Regions from separate parts of the Streptomyces sp. NPDC045955 genome, predicted to be linked through region 1. Evidence: riboswitches for the same ligand, from Rfam matches in the RefSeq annotation. Region 1 holds a riboswitch; each other region holds the start of a gene.
What was found. A riboswitch is a leader RNA that binds a small molecule or an ion and turns the genes downstream of it on or off. The one in region 1 is predicted to bind cyclic di-AMP.
Positions count from the first base shown of each region.

Region 1 (3,264 bases):
AGGTCGTCGCTGTGGCCCCGGCGAGCGCGCTCCTGGCCGAGCCGGACCAGGCCGCGCAGGACCTTCAGATGGGCCTCGGTGCGGCGCTGGGCGGCGCGGGCCGCGCCGAGCGGCTCCAGCAGCAGCCGCATCTCCAGCAGGTCGGCCGCCTCCTGCTCGGTGGGTTCGGCGACGCACGCGCCCGCGTGCCGCCGGGTCACCACGAAGCCCTCGGCCTCCAGGGTGCGCAGGGCCTCCCGGACCGGGACGCGCGAGACACCGTAGCGGCGGGCGAGGAGTTCCTCGGTCAGCCGGCCGCCGCGTTCGTAGACACCCGCGACGATGTCGTCCCGGATGGCCGTGCACACCGAGTGCGCCGGAATGCGCATGACCGACCTCCGTTTAATCCCCGTGAAACGTCGACTAGTGACACGTGTTCCGTGACTCTATTGCAATGAGCCGGAATTTCCGACGGCAGACCGGAATCCAGGGATATTTTTTGGACAGCCGGGCGTCACAAACGCAGAAAGCCCCGGCTCGGGGAGCCGGGGCCTCGGGAAGCGGAGTGGTACGCCGTCAGACGCTCACGCCGTGCGAGCGGAGGTAGGCGACCGGGTCGATGTCGGAGCCGTACTCGGGGCTCGTACGGGCCTCGAAGTGCAGGTGCGGGCCGGTGACGTTGCCGGTCGCGCCGGACAGGCCGATCTGCTGGCCGGGGGTGACCTTCTGGCCCACCGAGACGCCGATGGACGACAGGTGGCCGTACTGGGTGTACGTGCCGTCGTTCATCTTGATCACGATCTGGTTGCCGTAGGAGCCGCCCCAGCCGGCCTCGACGACCTCTCCCATGCCGACCGCGTGGACGGAGGTGCCGTTGGCGGCGTGGAAGTCGATGCCGGTGTGGCTGCCGGAGGACCACAGGCCGCTGCTGGCCTGGTAGCCGGTGGAGACGTACGAGCCGGAGATCGGGGGCACGAAGGTGTTGAGGCGCTTGCGCTCGGCCTCGCGGGCGGCGCGTTCCTTGGCCTCGCGGGCCTTCTCGGCGGCTTCCTTGGCCTCCTTGGCCGCCTCGGCGGCCCGCTCACGGGCGGCCTCCTCGGCCTTCTTCTTGGCGGCGGCTTCCTCGGCGGCCTGCTTCTGGGCGGCGGCCTGGGCGTCGATCTGCTGGGCAACGGTGTCACCCATGGTGACGACGGGGGTGAGGCCGGTCTGCTCGACGGCGGGCTCGGCGGCGAAGGCCGGGGCGGCCACGGTGCCGATGACACCGGTGGTGGCGAGGGCCGCGACGCCCGCCGCGCGGGCCGTGCCGCGCTGCATCCGGCTGGGACGACGATGCTTCCCGGTGGCGCGGGTGAACGCCATGGAGTGCCTGGTCCTTTCCTTCCTTCTCGCCTACCGGGTTAGCTGACGGGTTCGGAGCAGGAAGGTCTCCTACGGACCCCCTCGCGGCTCGCGCGGGCGTCCGATTCACCCCAGGGACTGCGGTGGGTCCCCGGCTCCCCTGGCTCGCGCCGTACGGGGACTCGGCGATGACTGTCCGGTGCCGCGGGTGCGGCGCACTGCCTGACGAACAGCCCGGACGAACCTAAGCGGGGCCACTTTCAATTCCCAAACGGATCCCGGTTTTTGTAGCGCATCCCACAGGGCAGACAGGCAACCTCCGCACCAATTCGGGCATAAAGGAGCCCTGGTGCCTTAGAAGACAACCAGGGCCCCTGCGCGCGTGCTCCTACTCGGCGGCGACGACCGAGACTTCACCGATGCCCAGGGCCTCGACCGGGCCCTTGATCTGCGCCGCGTCACCGACGAGCACGGTCACCAGTCGGTCCACCGGGAAGGCGCTGACGGCCGCCGCGGTGGCCTCCACGGTGCCGGTCGCGGCGAGCTGCCGGTACAGCGTGGCCTGGAAGTCGTCGGGCAGGTGCTGTTCGACCTGGTCGGCCAGCGTGCTCGCGACGGCCGCCGCCGTCTCGTACTTCAGCGGCGCCACGCCGACCAGGTTCTGCACGGCGACGTCCCGCTCCGCGTCGGTCAGCCCCTCGGCGGCGAGCGTGCGCAGCACCGTCCAGAGGTCCTGGAGGGCAGGGCCGGTGTTGGGCGTGTCCACGGAGCCGCTGATGGCGAGCATCGCGGCACCGGTCCCGTCCGGGGCGGACCTGAGGACCTGGCCGAACGCCCGTACCCCGTAGGTGTAACCCTTCTCCTCGCGCAGCACGCGGTCCAGGCGGGAGGTGAGGGTGCCGCCGAGGCAGTACGTGCCGAGCACCTGCGCGGGCCACACGCGGTCGTGCCGGTCCGGGCCGATGCGGCCGATCAGCAGCTGCGTCTGGACGGCGCCGGGGCGGTCCACGATGACGACACGGCCCGTGTCGTCGGCGGTCACCGGCGGCACCGGGCGCGGCTCGGCCGCGGAGCCGGTCCAGGCACCCAGCGTGTCGCCGAGCAGGACGTCGAGGTCGATGCCGGTGAGGTCGCCGACGACCACGACCGTGGCCGTGGCGGGCCTGACGTGCCTCTCGTAGAAGGCGCGTACGGCCGCGGAGTCGATCGCCGCGACCGTCTCCTCGGTGCCCTGTCGGGGCCGCGACATGCGCGAGTCCGCCGGGAACAGCTCCTTGGAGAGCTCCTTGGCGGCACGGCGGGCGGGGTTGGCCAGCTCGTGCGGGATCTCGTCGAGGCGGTTGCGGACCAGCCGCTCGACCTCGCTGTCCGCGAACGCGGGGGCCCTCAGGGCGTCGGCGACCAGGCCGAGTCCCTTGGCGAGCCGGGAGGCCGGCACCTCCAGGCTGAGCCGGACGCCGGGGTGGTCGGCGTGCGCGTCGAGGGTGGCACCGGCGCGCTCCAGCTCGGCGGCGAAGTCCTCGGCGGAGTGCTTGTCGGTGCCCTCGGAGAAGGCCCGGGCCATGATCGTGGCCACGCCGTCGAGGCCGGCCGGCTCGGCGTCCAGGGGGGCGTCCAGCAGCACCTCCACGGCGACGACCTGCTGGCCGGGGCGGTGGCAGCGCAGGACCGTCAGGCCGTTGCCGAGCGTGCCGCGCTCGGGGGCCGGGAAGGCCCACGGCTTGGCCTCGCCCGCCTGCGGCTGGGGGTGGAAGTCCATCGTGGCGAGCTCGGTCACTTGGCCGCCTCCTCGTTCTCGTTCAGGGCCGCGGCTGCGGTGTCCTCGGTGGTGTCGGCGTCCTCGGCGGTCTCCGCGTCGCCCGTCTCGCCGGCGACGGGCTCGTAGACGAGCACCGCGCGGTTGTCGGGCCGCAGGCGGGCCTTGGCGACCTCCTGGACCTCCTC
Region 1 is NZ_JBWKKY010000008.1:119,858-123,121, reverse strand. It holds gene AC07F0_RS18425 (GntR family transcriptional regulator) at 1-368, opposite strand, end outside; gene AC07F0_RS18420 (M23 family metallopeptidase) at 556-1,341, opposite strand; cyclic di-AMP (ydaO/yuaA leader) riboswitch at 1,355-1,518, opposite strand; gene AC07F0_RS18415 (M16 family metallopeptidase) at 1,709-3,097, opposite strand; gene AC07F0_RS18410 (M16 family metallopeptidase) at 3,094-3,264, opposite strand, start outside.

Region 2 (3,264 bases), on a different contig from region 1:
GCCGGCCGGCTCCAGCCCCTCGTACACCACCGCGACCCGCGCCTGCGGCTTCACCAGGCCGACGGCTTCGGTGAACTCCGGTTCCATGAAGGGGTTGCGCGGTGTCTCCGACGCCGCGCGCAGCGCGCGCCAGCGCTCCTTCTCCCCCTCGCCGAGCTCCCCGGGCACACCCACACGAACACGCCCACTGCTCAACCCGACCCCCCGATCAAGTCCCCCCTGGACACATGGAAGGTACCGCCCGAGACGGCCCTGACGGTAGGTAGCGGACCATGTTGTTGCCAACTGGTGCAGAGGCCTTCAACCGGGCAATCGGCATGCGCCGTACGATGAAACGAAGGGGCGCGTTGTCCGTATTCTCTGATCATGGCCGCACCCCTCGCATATTCACTCATCGCCACCGACCTGGACGGGACGCTGCTGCGCGGCGACGACACCCTGTCCGACCGGTCCCTCGCCGCGCTCACGCGGGTGGTGGACGCCGGTGCCCGGCACCTCGTGGTGACGGGCCGGCCGGCGCCGAGAGTGCGGCCGCTCCTGGACGACCTCGGCTGTACGGGGCTCGCGGTGTGCGGACAGGGCGCGCAGGTGTACGACGCCGGCGCGGACCGGCTGCTGTGGTCCATCACCCTGGACCGGGAGCTGGCGGAGACCGCCCTGGGCAAGATCGAGGCCGAGGTGGGGCAGGTGTACGCCGCGGTCGACCAGGACGGGGTCGACGGCCTCACCCTCATCGAGCCGGGCTACCTCATGCCGCACCCGACCCTGCCGGCGGTGCGGGTCGAGCGGCGCGACGACCTGTGGGGCGAGCCCATCAGCAAGGTGCTGCTGCGCCATCCCCACCTGTCGGACGACGAGTTGGCGGCGACGGCCCGCTCGGTGGTCGGTTCACTCGCGACGGTGACGATGTCGGGGCCCGGCACGGTCGAGCTTCAGCCGTGCGGCATCACCAAGGCCACCGGCCTGGCGCTGGCCGCCGAGCACCTGGGGCTGCGGCCTGCGGACACCCTCGCCTTCGGGGACATGCCCAACGACATCCCGATGTTCGACTGGGCCGCCCACGGCATCGCCATGGCCAACGCCCATCCCGAACTCAAGGCCGTGGCCGACGAGATCACGCTGTCGAACGAGGACGACGGCATCGCCGTCGTCCTCGAACGACTGCTGGACGGGACGGCTCAGTACGGGCCGTTGACGTTGTCGATCGAGCCGTAGCGGGCCGCCGCGTAGTTGCAGGCCGCCGTGATGTTGGCGACCGGGTCGTACGGGTCGAAGGAGGTGCCGGGCACGTGGTAGGCGGCGAAGGTCGGGTCGATGACCTGGAGCAGACCCTTGGACGGTGTGCCCTTGGCGGCGTTCGAGTCCCAGTTGTTGATCGCCTGGGGGTTGCCGGACGACTCGCGCATGATGTTGCGGTAGATGCCGTCGTACGAACCCGGGATCCCCTTCTGCGCCATGATGTCCAGCGCCTCGCGGATCCAGCCGTCCAGGTTGTTCGCGTAGGTCTTCGCGGCGGCCTGGGTGGCCTGGGCGACGCCGCCGGCGGGCTTCGCGGCCGGCTTGGCGGGGGCGGAGGACTTGGTCGCAGTCCTCTTCCCGGCGTCCGCCTTGGCCGTCTTCACCGTGAGCTTCAGACCCGGGTGGATCAGCCGCGGGTCGTCGCCGACGGCGGCGCGGTTGTCCTTGTAGAGCTGCTTCCAGCCGCCCGACACGTCGTACTTGTCCGCGATGCGGGCGAGCGAGTCGCCCTTGGTGACGGTGTACGTGAGGGACTTGGCCGTCTTGGCCGCCTGCGGCACGGACTGCGAGACGGTGGGTGCGCTCTGGGCCGGCTGGGCGGCGCCGGCCTGCGTCGCGCCGATCAGCGGCAGGGCGAGGGCCGCTCCGCCGGTGCCGGCGGCCATGAGACGACGGGTGAACTGACTGGTTCTGGGGCGACGGTGCTTGCCTCGGGGCATGGCGATGTTCCTCTCCGGCGCCTGCGAGGTGAGCTGTCGGGTTCGGGCCGGGAGGTGCCCGGCCGCGTACGGCGCTGTGTGCCGTACGCGGCTTCACCCCGAGCCGTTCCGCTACGCGGACCGGCGACGTACCTGGGTCCCCCGCTCCTGCCCTGCGTGAGTGAGTGGGTTCGTGTGGGGTGTCCGGGCGGTGGCAGGATTCGGCGTCCGCCGGACAGGCCCGGAACGTATGCGAGAGCACATGTCGGGAACAAGCACCGGAGTCACATATCGAGCGGTTGACCTTGGTCAGGGGTGTATGGGGCACTTGATCCTTTGCTGAAGCCAAGGCTCAACTTGCGTGCGGCGGAAGGAGGTACGGGTCGGTGCCGGAGTGGGATGTCATAGGGGATAACGTGATTCAACTCACTGATCACAAGTCCGTGGGGCAATGTGCACCTAGGGGGATTCACTTATCCAATGCCGCAAATCGCACATAGCTCGCTATCGCCTGGTAAGTCGATAAATGTCTGCTCTTATGAGCTGATCGAAAACATTGCGGTCGTGATCGGATACCACCCGGCCTGTAACCCTGGGCGCTGGCGGTGATCGAAACGTGACCGGATACGCTGACTCGAGTGATGGCAGCGACCTATCGACAATCCGCGTAATCACCGGCAGACACCAGCAGACAGGAGACCCCTCGTGACCGACGTCGGGCCGTTCGGGCTGAGCGTGCGGGACCAGGCTCTGGAAGCCGATGTCCAGGCCGGGATGGCGGCTGTCGAGGAAGGCTTGCTCGAGGCCACCAAGAGTGAGGTGCCCTTCATCACGGAGGCCGCCCAGCACCTGGTCCGGGCCGGTGGCAAGCGGTTCCGTCCGCTGCTCGTGATGCTCGCCGCCCAGTTCGGCGATCGGTACGCGCCCGGGATCGTGCCGTCGGCCGTCGTCGTGGAGCTGACCCACCTCGCCACGCTGTATCACGACGACGTGATGGACGAGGCCACCGTGCGGCGCGGGGTGGCGAGCGCGAACGCCCGCTGGGGCAACTCCGTCGCGGTCCTCACCGGGGACTTCCTCTTCGCTCGCGCCTCGCACATCCTGGCCGACCTCGGCCCGGAGGCGGTGCGGGTGCAGGCCGAGGCGTTCGAGCGGCTGGTGACCGGGCAGATCCTGGAGACGGCCGGACCGCAGGACGGCCGTGACCCGGTCGAGCACTACCTGGACGTGCTGGGCGGCAAGACCGGCTCGCTGGTGGCGGTGTCGTGCCGGTTCGGCGCGATGATGTCCGGCGCCGACGACACGGTCGTGGACGTGCTGACCCAGT
Region 2 is NZ_JBWKKY010000004.1:78,728-81,991, forward strand. It holds gene AC07F0_RS09445 (GNAT family N-acetyltransferase) at 1-195, opposite strand, end outside; gene AC07F0_RS09450 (HAD family hydrolase) at 367-1,215, shown strand; gene AC07F0_RS09455 (transglycosylase SLT domain-containing protein) at 1,179-1,958, opposite strand; cyclic di-AMP (ydaO/yuaA leader) riboswitch at 1,962-2,135, opposite strand; gene AC07F0_RS09460 (polyprenyl synthetase family protein) at 2,643-3,264, shown strand, end outside.
Region 2: another riboswitch for cyclic di-AMP. It lies ahead of AC07F0_RS09455 (transglycosylase SLT domain-containing protein); the one in region 1 lies ahead of AC07F0_RS18420 (M23 family metallopeptidase).

Region 3 (3,264 bases), on a different contig from region 1:
GCCGAGGCGCCGCAGGGAGGCGTCGGCGGCGGCCTTGATGTTGGCGGCGGACAGGCCCTGGAACTCGGGGTGCTGGCTGACCTTCGTGGCGACGACGACGTCCGCGCGGTTGCCGCGTGACGTCAGCCACTTGCCGAGCACGGTCTCGGACTCGCCGCCCTGGTTGCCGTCCGCCCACGCCGAGTAGACGTCGGCCGAGTCGACGAAGTTGCCGCCGGCGGCGGTGTACGCGTCGAGGACGGCGAACGACTGTGCCTCGTCCGCGGTCCAGCCGAAGACGTTGCCGCCGAGGGCGAGCGGGAAGACCTCGAGGTCGGAGGAGCCGAGCTTGCGAAGAGAAGTCATGTTCCGTGTCAACGGCCGTGCGGGGGAGGCTGATTCCACGGCTGACGCGAAACTCCCGTAAACGGCCTCGCACGAAACCCCCGCAAGGAACCCCGCACGAGACCGGAGACGCCGCCGTCGCTCAGACGTTCAGGCCCTTGCCCCGCAGCCACGCGAGCGGGTCGATGCCGTTGCTGGACCCACCGGTGTGGACCTCGAGGTGCAGATGCGCACCGGTGACGTTGCCGGTCGCGCCCACGCGGCCGATGACGTCGCCCGTGCTGACCTTCTGGCCGACGCTGACGCCGATGGACGACTGGTGCGCGTACCAGATCTCCGTGCCGTCATCGAGGGTCAGGACGGTCTTGTAGCCGTACGAGCCGTTCCAGCCCGCCTCGGTGATGGTGCCGCTGTGCACCGCCTTGATCGGCGTGCCCGTGGGGGCGGCGAAGTCGAGGCCGGTGTGGTAGCCGGAGGACCAGTAGGCGCCGGCCTGACCGAAGGTCGAGGTGATGGTGTACGCGGAGGTCGGCAGCGTGTACTGCTTGGCGAGGGCGGCGAGCCGCTCGGCCTCGGCCTTCTTCCGGGCCTCCTCCTCCGCCTTCTTCTTGGCTTCGGCGGCCTTGGCCTTGGCTTCCTGCTCGGCCTTGGCGGCGGCCTCCGCGGCCGCCTTCCGGGCGGCTTCGGCGGCGTCCTGCGCGGCCTTGGTCTCGATCTGCTCCTGCTGGTGCTCGACCTGCGCCATGATCCGGGCGCGCAGTGCCTCACCGGCGCCGGAGGTGCCCTGCTCGGTGTCGGTGGACGCCGTGGCGAGGTCGCTGAGCGGGGTGGCGGAGCCTTCGGGGGTGTCGTCGTCCGAGATGAGGGAACCCACCGAGGGAAGGTCCGCAACGGAGATCGACACGGGCGGCTTGCCGGTCTGGGCGCTGGCCATGCCGCCCGCGCCCACGGCGGCGATGACGCCGACGCCGAGGACGGTGGAGCTGCGCGCGAGGCCTCCGCCGCGCTGCTTGGTGACGCGATGCCGGCCACGGATGGGGCGGATGGACTCCGCGGTGGGGTTCCATTCCTGGAACGGGCCCTCGTCGGTGTGGTGACCGCCGTAGCCGAAAGTTTCGGTGTCGCGCTGGTTCGGCGCGGACGGGGCCGCGGGGGCAGGCCGGTTGGACGCCACGTGGGCGTACTCCTTTCCTTCCTTCTCGCCTACCGGGTTAGCTGACGGGTTCGGAGCAGGAAGGTCTCCTACGCGCGTATACCGGCCGTGCTTCCACGGCGGCATCCGCCCGATTCACCCCAAGTGGTGGTTCCCCGGTTCCTTTTCAGGATTCGGCGCGTGCGCACGGAGCCGCCTTCTGTGACGGCTGGGACGACCGCGCTGCGTTATCGAACGTTAATAGAAGCGCGGTGGGTATTCCAGCGATTCCGCTTGATCATTAACCTTTTTCACGCGGACCAACCTCCCACGACCGGCCCAAAACGGGCGAGTTGACCGCCACGCAAGTGACTCACGGGCTTTGACGGTGCGTCAGTTGTCATGCGGAGCGGCTTGATTCACTCACCGACAGTAATGAAGAACCCAGGAAAACACCGAGGGCCGGAACCCTTTCGGATTCCGGCCCTCGGCCTTCAGTAGCGGGGACAGGATTTGAACCTGCGACCTCTGGGTTATGAGCCCAGCGAGCTACCGAGCTGCTCCACCCCGCGTCGTTGTGACTCCAGTGTACGCCATCCGCGGGACCGCTCGCGCACACCCGGTGCTCAGCGGCCCGGGTCGCCCGTCCGCGCTGTCGTAGCGGCCCTGGAGGCAGCGCGACCCGCGAGGCGGCCAGGCCGCAGGATCCGTTGGGCCGATCGGCCCGAGCTCAGTGCGTCAGGTGGCGGTTCGGGGCCTTGGCGCGCTCCTCGTGCTCCGGGAGGACGAGGACCTCCACTCCCCCGGCCGCCAGCAGGCCACTGCCGTCGGCGTCCGCCACGAAGGTGTCCGGCTCGCGCCAGGCCGTGACCACGCGTCGTACGCCCGCGTCGAGGATCAGCCGGGCGCAGGGTGCGGGGCGGGAGGCCCGGCGGGCGCAGGGCTCCAGGCTGCTGTAGACCGTCGCGCCGGCGAGCCTGGGGTCGGCCGGGTCGAGCTTGGCCAGGGCCGCCTCCTCGGCGTGCACGAGCGGGTCGCCGCCCTCACGGGAGTGGCCGCGGGCCAGTTCGGTGCCGTCGGCCGCGACGACCACCGCGCCGACACTGAACGCCGTGTCCGACGGCGGGCACTGTGCGGCCAGTTCGCAGGCGAGGGCCAGCCAGTGGTGATCGGCGGCGGCGGGCAGGGGGCCGGTGCCGGGGGCGGTCGGCTCGTAGCGCATGAGGACCACGTCCTCGATCCGCCGGGTCTCCAGCAGCCGGAGCCGGCCGGACTGGTAGCCGCCGGGCCCGAAGAGGCGGGGTGCCCCGGGGTCGCCGACGAAGAGGGGGGCGAGGACCAGCTGGAGTTCGTCGGCCAGGCCCTGCGTGAGGAGCTGGGTGTGGATCAGGCCGCCACCCTCGACCATGAGGCGTCGTACACCCCGGACGTCGTGCAGGTGGGTGAGGAGGCGCCGCCAGTCGAGGTCGGCGCCGAGCGGGACGACGTCGGTGGCATCAGGAGCAGCGCCGTCGGTGGCATCGGTGGCGAGGCCGAGGGCACGGGCGCGTTCGGCGCCCTTGTCGGTGGTGTAGAGGACCTTCTGGCCGCCGGTGTGCCAGAACTGTGCCGCCGGGTCGAGGTCACCGGAGCCGCTGACCGTGACCTTGAGGGGGTACTCCGGCAGGCCGGCTGCCGTGCGGGCGGCTCGCCGCTCGGGTGAGTTGACCAGCAGGCGCGGGTTGTCGGCGCGGACGGTGCCGGCGCCGATCAGGATGGCGTCGACGGACGCCCGGACCTCGTCGACCCGGTCGAAGTCGGCCGGGCTG
Region 3 is NZ_JBWKKY010000022.1:101,931-105,194, reverse strand. It holds gene AC07F0_RS33385 (aldo/keto reductase) at 1-345, opposite strand, end outside; gene AC07F0_RS33380 (M23 family metallopeptidase) at 467-1,498, opposite strand; cyclic di-AMP (ydaO/yuaA leader) riboswitch at 1,510-1,666, opposite strand; tRNA gene AC07F0_RS33375 (tRNA-Met) at 1,955-2,028, opposite strand; gene AC07F0_RS33370 (dihydrofolate reductase family protein) at 2,187-3,264, opposite strand, start outside.
Region 3: another riboswitch for cyclic di-AMP. It lies ahead of AC07F0_RS33380 (M23 family metallopeptidase); the one in region 1 lies ahead of AC07F0_RS18420 (M23 family metallopeptidase).